2 regions of the Glutamicibacter sp. BSL13 genome follow, and region 2 is predicted to be linked to the other one. Evidence: riboswitches for the same ligand, from Rfam matches in the RefSeq annotation. Region 2 holds a riboswitch; the other holds the start of a gene.
What was found. A riboswitch is a leader RNA that binds a small molecule or an ion and turns the genes downstream of it on or off. The one in region 2 is predicted to bind S-adenosylmethionine.

Region 1: linked by a shared signal. The riboswitch ahead of RCJ92_RS03935 (ABC transporter substrate-binding protein) and the one ahead of RCJ92_RS12395 (flavin reductase family protein) in region 2 are both predicted to bind S-adenosylmethionine.

The regions. Positions count from the first base shown of each region.
Region 1 is NZ_JAVGCZ010000013.1:11,687-17,323, reverse strand. Features, by position in the region: gene RCJ92_RS03945 (ABC transporter permease) at 1-370, opposite strand, end outside; gene RCJ92_RS03940 (ABC transporter permease) at 385-1,341, opposite strand; gene RCJ92_RS03935 (ABC transporter substrate-binding protein) at 1,353-2,984, opposite strand; SAM riboswitch class I at 3,103-3,193, opposite strand; gene RCJ92_RS03930 (ASCH domain-containing protein) at 3,589-3,978, opposite strand; gene ggt (gamma-glutamyltransferase) at 4,422-5,637, shown strand, end outside.
Region 2 is NZ_JAVGCZ010000083.1:955-6,591, reverse strand. Features, by position in the region: gene RCJ92_RS12410 (GNAT family N-acetyltransferase) at 1-73, shown strand, start outside; gene RCJ92_RS12405 (ZIP family metal transporter) at 89-826, opposite strand; gene dnaB (replicative DNA helicase) at 929-2,293, opposite strand; gene RCJ92_RS12395 (flavin reductase family protein) at 2,933-3,433, opposite strand; SAM riboswitch class IV at 3,542-3,659, opposite strand; gene RCJ92_RS12390 (acyl--CoA ligase family protein) at 3,956-5,566, shown strand.

The DNA of each region.
Region 1 (5,637 bases), on a different contig from region 2:
CGGCCAGCAGGCCCAGCACGCTGCCGAGCACCGAACCGATCAAGCATGCCAGTCCCGCGGTCATCAGGGTTTGCCCGGTGCCGTGCACCACCCGGGAGTACACGTCGCGGCCCAGGTGGTCGGTGCCAAAGGGGTGGGCGGGGCTGGGGGCGCTCAACTTCTGCGCCGGGATCCCGGTGATCGGGTCCGCTGCGCTGAACGCGCCGGGCACCAGCGCCCAGGCCAGCAGCAGGCCCAGCGGCAGCAGCATCCACCAGCGTCCCAGCCAGCGGCGCACCGGGCGGCCCGGTGTTGGCGCCGCGGTGGTTGGTGCCGGCTCCGGGAGCGGCAGCCCGGCCGGGGTGGTGTTCTGTTCGGTCAGTACGCTCATGATCCCTTGTCCCTTCAGGCGGCCAGGGCCCGTGCCGAGCCGGCGTGGGCGGTAATGATTCGTGGGTCCAGCTGCGGGTGGATGAGGTCCACCAGCAGGTTCACCACGGTGAAGGTGGCGGCGGTGAGCAGCACCAGCCCCTGCACCAGGGGAATGTCCTGGACGGTGACCGCCTGCAGCACCAGCTGCCCCAGTCCGGCGCGGGCGAACACGGTCTCGGTGATCACCGAGCCGGCCAGCAGGGTGCCGATGGTGATCCCGGCAATCGACAGCGCGGCCGGGGCGGCGTTCTTCAGCGTGTGGCGGTAGAAGATCCAGGACTCCCCGGCCCCCTTGGCGCGCAGCACGTCCACGAACGGCTGGGCCGAGACCTGCTGAACGCTCTTGAGCAGCACCTGGGCGATCGGTGCGCTCAGGTGCAGGGCCAGCACCAGGATCGGCACCAGCAGCGACAGCGCCGAACCGTCCGGGAACAGGGACATCACCCCCAGCTGCACGGCCAGCAGCTGCAGCAGCACCAGGCCCAGCCAGAACACCGGGATTGAAATGAACAGCGGCGGCAGGTTCAACAGCGCCCGGCGCAGCCGCTCACCACGGGCCAGGGTGGCCGCGGCCACCAGGGCCACCGCCAGCAGGACGGCCAGCACGAAGGCGCTGCCGGCCAGGACCAGCGTGGATCCGATGACCTCCCCGATCCGGGCGGCCACCGGCGCCCCGGAGGACAGCGAGTAGCCCAGGTCTCCGCGCAGCAGCGCGCCCAGCTGTCCCAGGTATTGGGTGATCAGCGGTTGGTCATAGCCGTAGTGGGCCTTCAGCTGTGCGATGGTGGCCGGGTCCGCGGCGGCGTCGGTGGACAGGAAGATGGTCACCGGGTCGTTCGGCAGGGCCTGCACCGCCAGGAAAACCGCGGTGTAGGCCAGCCAGATGACCAGCAGGGCCTGGCCAACGCGCTTGGCAATGTATCCACCCATGCTTCCCTCCCCTACTTGCCGCTCTTCCAGGCGCCCTGGAAGATCGGGGCAGTGCCGGAGGTGAAGTCGACGTGGGTGCCCGAATGCGCGCCGTAGACCTGGACCTCATCCCACAGCACCAGGGTCAGGGCCTTGTCCAGCACCAGGGCACGCTGTTCCTCACCGATCAGCTTCAGGTGCTCCTGCTCGGTGGTGGCCGCCTGTTCCCGGGTGAACAGTTCGTTCAACTCTTCGTCCGCGTTCAGCGTCTGGGTGTTGTTCGCCGGCCCGAAGACCGGCCCCAGCCCGCCGTAGGCGAACTGCCGGGTGCCGAAGAATTCGACCTTGTCATCGACCAGGGCACTGGTCAGGAACGTGTTGTCCGCTGCCCGGTTCACCAGTTTGACCCCGATCTCGCGCCACTGCTGCTCAATAAGTTCGAAGGCCGGCTTGATGACCACCGAGTTGTTCGAGGAGGCGACGGTGACCTCCAGCTTCTTCCCGTCCTTCTGCCGGATCCCATCCGGTCCCGGAACCCAGCCGGCCTCATCCAGCAGCTCCTTGGAGCGCGCCGGGTCGTAGGCCAATTCCGCGGAGAAGTCCACGAAGCCCGGGGCCTTGTGGTTCAGAATCGATGCGGAAATCACATAGCTGTCCGAAAGCACGGTGTCCTTCAGCGCCTGGCGGTCGATGCCCACCTGCAGCGCCTGGCGGACCTTGGCGTCGGTCAGCTGCCCGGAGCCAATGCGCACCGAGGCGTTGTTGGTGGTCAAGTCCACGCCCTGCGCGGCGAACACCTGGCCGCCGCCGGATTTCAGCACCTGCTCATCCACCGGCTGCAATCCCCGCACCAGGTCCACCTGCCCGGACTGGGCGGCCCCGGCACGGTGCGCAACCTCCGGCAGGTACTTGATGACCAGCTCATCCAGGTAGGGAGCCCCCGGGTTCTGTGCACCCTGCGGAGCCCAGGCGTAGTCGTCGCGGGCGCTGAACACCACCTCCTCATCGGGCTTTTCCGAGGCGAAGACGAACGGTCCGGAACCCACGATCTTGGAGATCGCCGACTGCCCGGCGTTGTCCAGCTTCAGCGTTTCGGGGGCCACCAGCCCGGCGGTCACCGAGGAGGTGGCGCGCAGGAAGTTGGCGTCCGGGCGCTTCAGGGTGACCTGGACCTTATTCCCGTCGAGCACCTTGGAGGACTTGTACGCCGAGAAATCCACGTTCGGCTGGATCTGCGCATCCTTGATGCCCAGTCCCAGCGCGTCCAGGTTCGCCTTGACGGCCTTGGCATCCAGTGCGGTGCCGTTGGAAAACGTCACCCCGTCACGAATGGTGAACGTGTACTGGGTCTTGGCCTCGTTGGAGGTGAAGCCGCTGGCGATCCACCCCACCAGCTTGCCCTGCTCGGCGTCAAAATAGGTCAGCCGGTCCAGCACCGAGTTCAGCACGTTGGCCTTCTCGTAGAACCGGGCAGCCTGGGTCTGCCAGTTGTCGATGGGGGTGACCTCGGCGTAGGTCAGGGTTCCACCCTGCACCGGGTCGCCGGCTGGCTGTGCCGACTCGGTGTTCGGGCTTGCCGCGCCGCTGCCGCCGCATGCGGTCAACGACAGCCCCAGGGCCGCAAGCAGTGCGGTGGCTTTCAGCGCCAAACGTGGTGGCCGCATAATCCGTGTTCCTCTCGGTTTAGCCCGAGGAGCACGCTGAATTCAGGTCCCTCCCGCGAAGGGAGGCAAAACAGGCAGACATCCGCCCGTGTTCGGGGACCGTTGCGAAATCTAGCAATCTCCATCGGTCCTGGCCTTAGCACCGCTCCCCGTCGGGGTGGTTGCTGCGACGTCAACGAGCCAGGTCTCTCAGTCGCTCTGGATGGTGTTGTTCCGGTGGGTGTTCCGGGTGATTTCAGTGTGCGGCGGGGACATTCATGTGACCAACCATGACGAAACATCGACGTCACATCGCCACCGAGGAGGCGACAAAGGCTCGGCAGCACCGTAACAATGGGGTCACACGCGCCGGTAAGTCATTGTGTGAAGGCGAAAACCGCAGATCCTTGACAATTCCTCCGGCAGGGTGGCGCCGGTGCCACCGCGCCCGCTGTAGTGGGTGGCGCGGGTTTTACACGCCTCCGCGGACCGGGGGCAGCACTGTGCAGCAGCCGCAGGGCCGGGCCGGCTTGGCCTTGTCCCGCAGTTGGAGCCCTGTGAAACCCTGTACAGATTCCTCATCCACGAGCCGGCCGATCCACCGGCGCGGAAAAACCGCTGGGCGCTACGCCCTGCCGGGGCCCATAGGCCAGGCGACAACGAAACGCTCAAGCACGACCCGGAAACCCGGCTGCGACGTCAGGGTCGGATCCCATTGGTGTCCAGCAACCCGCTGGGTGCGACGCCAGTACTTCTCATGCTCGCGGCGCCAGCTGGCCAACGAGCGGTCATCCTCCCCTTCAGCAAAGGCGAAATCGGCGTCCACGTGGTCAAAGGCCGCCAAGGTGACCTCGGTGGTCTGCAGGATGAGACGCGCCGTACCGGTGGAATCGCAGGCTAGCCAATAGGCGCCTGCCTCCGGCAACGGTTCACCGCTTGCCGTGTACTCGTTCTCCAGGCTCGAGGTTGCGCGCTTATCCCCGTCGGAAACTGCGCGCAGCAACGCATCGGCCAATGCGGGACTGTCCCCGAAGTAGTCAACGACAGGCAACACCTCGGGTCGCAGGCCCCCGCCCCCTGCCCAAAGCACATAGTCGCCCCACAATTGTCTTGCCCGCGCGAGGTCGACTGGCGGGAGCCGGGAGGCCGAGGAATCCATGGCCCAAGCCTAGTGCTTTCCGCCATGGGCCGGCGCTGCACAGGGGCCTTTCATTGCCTCTGCCCGGAACCAAGGTTGCGCGCAAAAATCGGCGGGAAAGGCATACGGTGCTTCGTGCACAGAAACCGCCGGCTCCTCTCCGAAGGACGGCCCCGCCCCGGAGGCGCTGCGCCGAAAGCCGGTTCCTCAGGACAACCACAACTTTTCTAATGTGATGCGTGTCACTTCCACTGGATGTGGTGCACTACGCCTAGCTTGAGGGGGTCAGAACCCATCAACCCCCCAAGGAGCGGGTAGCTGTGCACCCACGATCACTTCGCGCCCCAGCCTGCGCGATCAGCCTGGCGTTAGGCTTGACCGCGCTCAGTCTAGCGCCGGCCCAGGCAGAACCACGCCAAACCGAAAAGCAGGCCACCGCCACCGGTTACGGTGGCGCCGTGGCCACCGTCGACCCGGAGGCCACCTCCGCGGCGATTTCCGTGTTGCGCCGCGGCGGCAACGCCGTGGACGCGGCGGTGGCCGCCGCCGCGACACTGGGAGTCGCCGAACCCTACAGCGCCGGCATTGGCGGCGGAGGCTACTTCATGTACTACGACGCCGAAACCCGGAAGATCAGCACGCTGGACGGTCGGGAAACCGCCCCGGCCGCTATGCCCCACGACGCCTTCATTGATCCGCAGACCGGCAGCCCCTACCCCTTCACCCCGGAGCTGGTGACCAGCGGGGTGTCCGTGGGCGTGCCCGGCACGCTGGCCACCTGGGATGAGGCCCTGGACCGCTGGGGAACGATGAGCCTGGGCAAGGCCCTGCAGCCGGCCATCAAGACGGCCACGCGCGGCTTCGTCGTGGATGAGACGTTCCGCGAGCAAACCCTGGATAACAAGGAGCGGTTCGAGGCCTTCGAGTCCACCCGGAAGCTGTACCTTCCCCGGGGGGCTGCCCCCAAGGTGGGCAGCGTGTTCAAGAACCCCGATTTGGCCAAGACCTACCGCATGATTGCGCGCCGGGGCATCAACTCGTTCTACCGCGGTGAGCTCGCCGAGCAGATCGCCGCGACCGTGCAGGCCCCGCCGGTGGTGCCGGGAACCGAGCTGCCCGTGCCAGCCGGCCACATGACCGCCGCGGACCTGGCACGCTACAAGGTCGTGAAGCAGAAGCCGACCAGGGTGAACTATCGCGGCCTGGACGTCTACGGGATGGCCCCCTCCAGCAGTGGGGGCACCACGGTCGGCGAGGCCCTGAACATCCTGAACCGGTTCCAGCTTTCCACGATGCCGCGACCCGACGCGCTGCACCACTACCTGGAGGCCAGCGCCCTGGCGTTTGCCGACCGCGGCAAATACGTCGGGGATCCGGCATCCGTCGATGTGCCCACCCGCCAGCTGACCGACCGGCTCTTCGGGGCCGAACGGGCCTGCGCCCTGGATCCGCAGCGCGCCTCCGTGAAACCGGTAGCGCCGGGCGATGCCGCCAACTACGACGGGCGCTGCCCCACCGAAGCCGGTGTGGTGGCGC
Region 2 (5,637 bases):
CAAGCACCAGGAGTTCGAGCCGGATGTGGTCCCGCCGCGCCCGCACCACCTGCAGATCCTGCCCAAGGCCTAACCGGGACGGCGGAGCCTACCCGCCGACCGCGTGCAGCGTGAAGGCGCTGAGGAACCCGAGGGTCACCAGCAGCCCGGTGTAGTCGTGGTCCACCGCGTACGCCTCGGGGATCATAGTGTCCGCGATCATGGTCAGGATGCCGCCGGCCGCGACCGCGGTGGCGAACGCCAGCACCTCGGCGGGCATCTGCGCCAGCGCGATGGCCCCGATGAAGGCGGCCAGTCCGCTGGCCACCGCGATTCCGCCCCACAGCGCCAGCACGGCGCGGCCCGGGCGGCGGGCCTGCTTCATGTCCGCGGTGCTGGCCAGTCCCTCGGGGATGTTGGAGATGAAGATGGCCGCGAGCATGGTGGGGTTGATTCCCGCTCCGGCCACGACTCCCAGGCCCAGGGCCACCGATTCGGGAATCCCGTCAATCAGCGCCCCGACGGCGATTGCGGTGCCGGAAGAGTCCTGGGTGCGCGGGGTGCTGGCGTGGCGTCGCGCCGTCAGCCAGGCCAGCAGCCGATTGGCGCCGAAGTAGAGCCCCGCGCCGGCGAGCACCCCGGCGACGCTGGCCGCCAGGCCGCCCTGCTGGTAGGCCTCCAGCACCAGCTCGAAGCTCAGCGCACTGATCAGCACCCCTGAGCCGAAGGCCATGATCGCGCAAACCCAGATCCGCGGAATGCGCAGCCACCAGGCCGCCCCGGCCCCCAACAGCAGGGCCGAACCGGCCACGGTGCCCCACAGCAGGGCTTGAAGGCTCTGGATCATGGCACCCACTATAGCGGTGGGCTGCCGACCCTTTGGCTGGAGTCGGATGCGCCTTCGGGATTTGTCCTGCCGTGGCTCGGGTCATCGAGCCAGGGGTTGCCCCTACCCTTCGCTTTGCATGTTGCTGAACCGGGAGTAGTGGCCCTGGAAGGCGACGGTAATGGTTTTGGTGGGACCGTTGCGGTGCTTGGCCACAATCACGTCGGCCTCTCCGGGACGATTTTCCTTGTCGTACACGTCCTCGCGGTGCAGCAGGATCACCATGTCCGCATCCTGCTCAATCGAGCCGGATTCACGCAGGTCCGAGACCATCGGCTTCTTGTCCGTACGCTGTTCCGAACCACGGTTCAGCTGCGAGAGCGCGATGAGCGGGACATCGAGCTCCTTGGCCAGCAGCTTCAGGTTACGGGAGAACTCCGAGACTTCCTGCTGGCGTGATTCAACGCGCTTGCCCGAGCTCATCAGCTGCAGGTAGTCCAGCACGATCATCTTCAGCTCGTTGCGCTGCTTCAGGCGGCGGCACTTGGCGCGGATCTCCATCATCGACATGTTCGGGGAGTCGTCAATGAACAGCGGAGCCTCATTCAACCGTCCCATGGTGGTGGCGATCTTGGTCCACTGGGCATCCTCCACCGACCCCTTGCGCAGGTCCTGCAACTGGATCGAGGCCTCCGCGGAGAGCAGACGCATCGCGATTTCATTGCGCCCCATTTCCAGGGAGAAGAACACGGTGGCCATGTTGTTCTTGATTGCCGCCGAACGCGCGAAGTCCAGGGCGAAGGTCGACTTGCCCACGGCCGGGCGCGCGGCGATGATGATCATCTGCCCGCCCTGCAGGCCCTGGGTCAACTCATCAAACTCGTAAAAGCCGGTGGGGACACCGGTGATGCCGTCACCGGCGTTGGCCGCATTTTCGATCTCATCGACGGTGCCCTCGATGATCTCGCTGAGCCGGACATAGTCTTCGCTCGAGCGATTCTCCGCAACCTTGTAGACCTCGGCCTGCGCCTCGTTGACGATGGCGTCCACGTCCCCGTCCGGGGAGTAGCCCATCTGCACGATCCGGGTCCCGGCGTCGACCAGGCGGCGCAGCACGGCGCGTTCGCGCACGATCTCGGCGTAGTAACCGGCGTTCGCGGCGGTGGGCACGGACTGGATGAGGTTGTGCAGGTATGCGGCACCGCCCACCCGGACGATTTCGCCCCGCTTGGTCAGCAGGTCCGAAACGGTGACGGCGTCAGCCGGTTCGCCCCGTCCGTAGAGATCAATGATGGCCTCATAGATCGATTCATGGGCCGGACGGTAGAAGTCGTTGCCGCGGACCACCTCAATGACATCGGCGATCGCGTCCTTGGAGAGCATCATGCCGCCCAGAACCGACATTTCCGCGGCGATGTCCTGCGGTGGCGTACGCCCCGCCTCGGAGTCGCGGTTCTCGTAGGCCTGCTCAGCGCTGGCAATAGACATTCAAATCCCCTTCTACCCACCGGGAACTCGGCGACCGGTTCACCGTCCACCTCGTATCGTTCCATCGGGCCCCGACAGTTTGGGGGCGCTGGGGAAACTTGTGGATATTTCAGTTCCAGAGCCAACAGTAGGCCTCTTATGTAAGGGCGTAAACTCGCTTATCCACAGGATCTGTGGACAAGCGGCAGCTATCTGTGGAAGGGGTTGTGCAGGAACTGGGGAGAACGCTGTGGATTTCCCCACTTAACCGCAACTAATACCTGATTGACTTGGTGTTTCAGGTTTTCACACGTGTGGATAAAAATTAAGTTTTCCTCCGCGGCATTGTGGGTTTTGGATCTTTTCCACAGCCGGAAAGCCCACAATTCGGGGGCGTGGAGGCGTCAACCACGGTTATCCACCCGAAATCCACAACACTGTGGAAAGCTTTGTGGATTACTTCAGATCTAAAAACCCGCTACTCATCGCAGGACCACCCATCACGGTCCCTCGGATGCGGGGCTTCGTCCACAGATCCCCGGATTGCCTCATCTCGGGACTGTGCACTGCGCCTGACACGCAACCCGGTTTGAAGCGGTTAACGCAATGAATCCCACCGCGGCGTACGACGCAGTGGGATTCATCGATGCCGCCCTGCCCTTAGACCAGGGCCGGCACCTTGAGGGTGTGGAAGGCGGAATCATGGAAGATCGACGGGGTGTGTGCCGAGGCCTGGTGGCCGTGCACCTGCAGCAGGACGACCCAGTGGTCCCCGGCTTCAACCTCGTTGTAGATGGAGGTATCGAGCCAGAGGGTGGATTCCTCGATGAACAACGCCTGCTGCTCGGTGATGCGGGTGTGCAGCCCGGCGAAGCGGTCACCCTTCTTCGAGGCGATCTGGGCGCAGACCCCCTCGTTGCGGCTGCTGAGCACCGAGACCCCGATACGCTGTGCCCGCCGCAGCTTCGGCCAGGTGTTGGAGGTCTTCTGCACGGCGAACATCACCAGCGCCGGATCCAGGGAGACCCCAACGGTAAACGAGGAGGCAACAATTCCGGTCTTGACGCCATCGATTTCGGCGCACAACGCCGCGACGCCCGAGGGGTGCTGGGCGAAGACCTTGCGCAGGGTCAACGGGTCGAGATCCTGATTCAATGACATGATTCGTATCCTTAGCATCAGGCCCACCGTGGTCGGCGACGGTCGAATGCCCATAGCGCCGCAGGGCCAAGCTGCTGCACTGTGGATTCGAAGGTTTTACGCCTCGGTGTGCGGTACTTGTTCCACGCGGTGGCGCGCGGAACCGAATCCTCACCTGGAGCACCCCACTACCGTTTAGAGGGTTGCCGGCCAGCTAGCCAGGGCTTGTCAGCTGACGCTCTTGATTCTGTCTACGACACTATGGCCCGCTGCGGCGTAACGTCAAACATTTCCTGTCTTATACCGCAATCTTCGACATATTGTTTCGCCCGCCCCCTCCTTCCGCTACGCTCGCCGCCGATAATTTCGCCCGACGCAGCTCACCAACGGACACCGCCTCCTACGCTGGTCGCCCCGCGGGCGCCGTTGGGCGCAATGGCACGCAGTTTCTTTGTCTGGGGTTCAGTTTCATGCCACGATGTCTTGCGAGGTGCCCTGCGTCACAGCGCGGGGCCGGATAGTTACCGACCCCGAGGAGCCCCCATGGCATCGTTGCTGGCCAACCACTCAGAATTGACTCCCCTGCGCTTCCTGGAACGCTCCGTGGAGGTCTACCCGGAGAAAACCGCGGTGATTCACGGTTCGCGCAGCTACACCTGGGCCCAGTTCGAGGAGCGCGTCCAGCGGCTGGCCCAGGTGCTGGCCCAACGCATTTCCCCGGGCGACCGGGTCGCGGTGCTGGCCCCGAACACCCCGGAAATGCTGGCCGCCCACTACGCGGTCCCGCTGGCCGGCGGCATCCTCGTTGCCCTGAACACCCGCCTGGCCGCCCACGAGCTGCAGTACATCTTGTCGCACGCCGAGGCCCGGCTGCTGTTGGCGGACACCGAGCTGCTGGGCAACACCGCACGGCTGCGCCAGGAGGTGGCGAGCCTGGAGGCGCTGATCGAGGTCACCGACGACCAGTACACCGGCCCGCGCCCCCAGGTGCCGGTCGACGCGGTGCTGGAGGACCTGCTGCGCCACGCCCCCGCCGGCCGCCTGCCCTATACGGTGGGCGACGAGCGGGCCCCGATCTGCCTGAACTACACCTCCGGGACCACCGGCAAGCCCAAGGGGGTGCTCTACTCACACCGCGGCACCTACCTGAACGCGCTGGGTGAGGCGTTCCACCAGCAAATGGACGCGCACACCCGCTACCTGTGGACGCTGCCGATGTTCCACTGCAACGGCTGGTGCACGCCCTGGGCGATAACCGCCGCCGGCGGCACCCATCTGTGCCTGCGGGCGGTGCGCGAGGACGCCGTCTGGGATGCCATCGACCAGCTGGGCACCACCCACCTGTGCGGGGCACCAACCGTGTGCTCGATCATCGCCGACGCGCCCCGGGCCCACCGTGTGGGCCAGCCGCTGCGCATCACCACCGCCGGCGCTCCCCCGTCACCGGCCATCATTGGCAAGCTGCACCGGCTGGGCATCGAGGTGGTGCACGTCTACGGGTTGACCGAGGTCTACGGCCCGTACACGATCTGCGAGTACCAGCAGCACTGGGATGAGCTGAACGCCGAGCAGCGGGCCGCCAAGCTCTCCCGGCAGGGGGTGGGCATGGTGACCGCGGAGTCCGCCCGCGTAGTGGACCTGGACATGAACGACGTGCCGGCCGACGGACAGAGCATGGGCGAAATCGTGCTGCGCGGCAACAACGTGATGATCGGCTACTACAAGGACGAGCCGGCCACCGAACAGGCCTTCGCCGGGGGCTGGTTCCACACCGGGGACCTGGGCGTGATGCACCCGGACGGCTACATCCAGCTGCGCGACCGGGCCAAGGACATCATCATCTCCGGCGGGGAGAACATTTCCACCGTGGAGGTCGAGCAGGTGCTGGCCAGCCACCCGCAGGTGCTGGATGTGGCGGTGGTGGGCATCGCGGATGAGAAGTGGGGCGAACGCCCCATCGCCTACGTCATCCGGGCCAGCGGCTCACAGGTGGATGAGGCGGCCCTGATCGCCCACGCCCGCGAACAGCTGGCCGGGTTCAAGGTGCCGCGCACCATCGTTTTCCCGCAGGATTTGCCGCGCACCTCCACGGGCAAGGTGCAAAAGAACGTGCTGCGCACCCTGCCGCTGCCCTCCGCGGCCGCCACGCGATAAACCCGGCGCGCGGTGGGCTGACATGCCGGCGCTGGGCTTGCTACGCTGTTGCTCCCCGGGGTTGAGGAGGG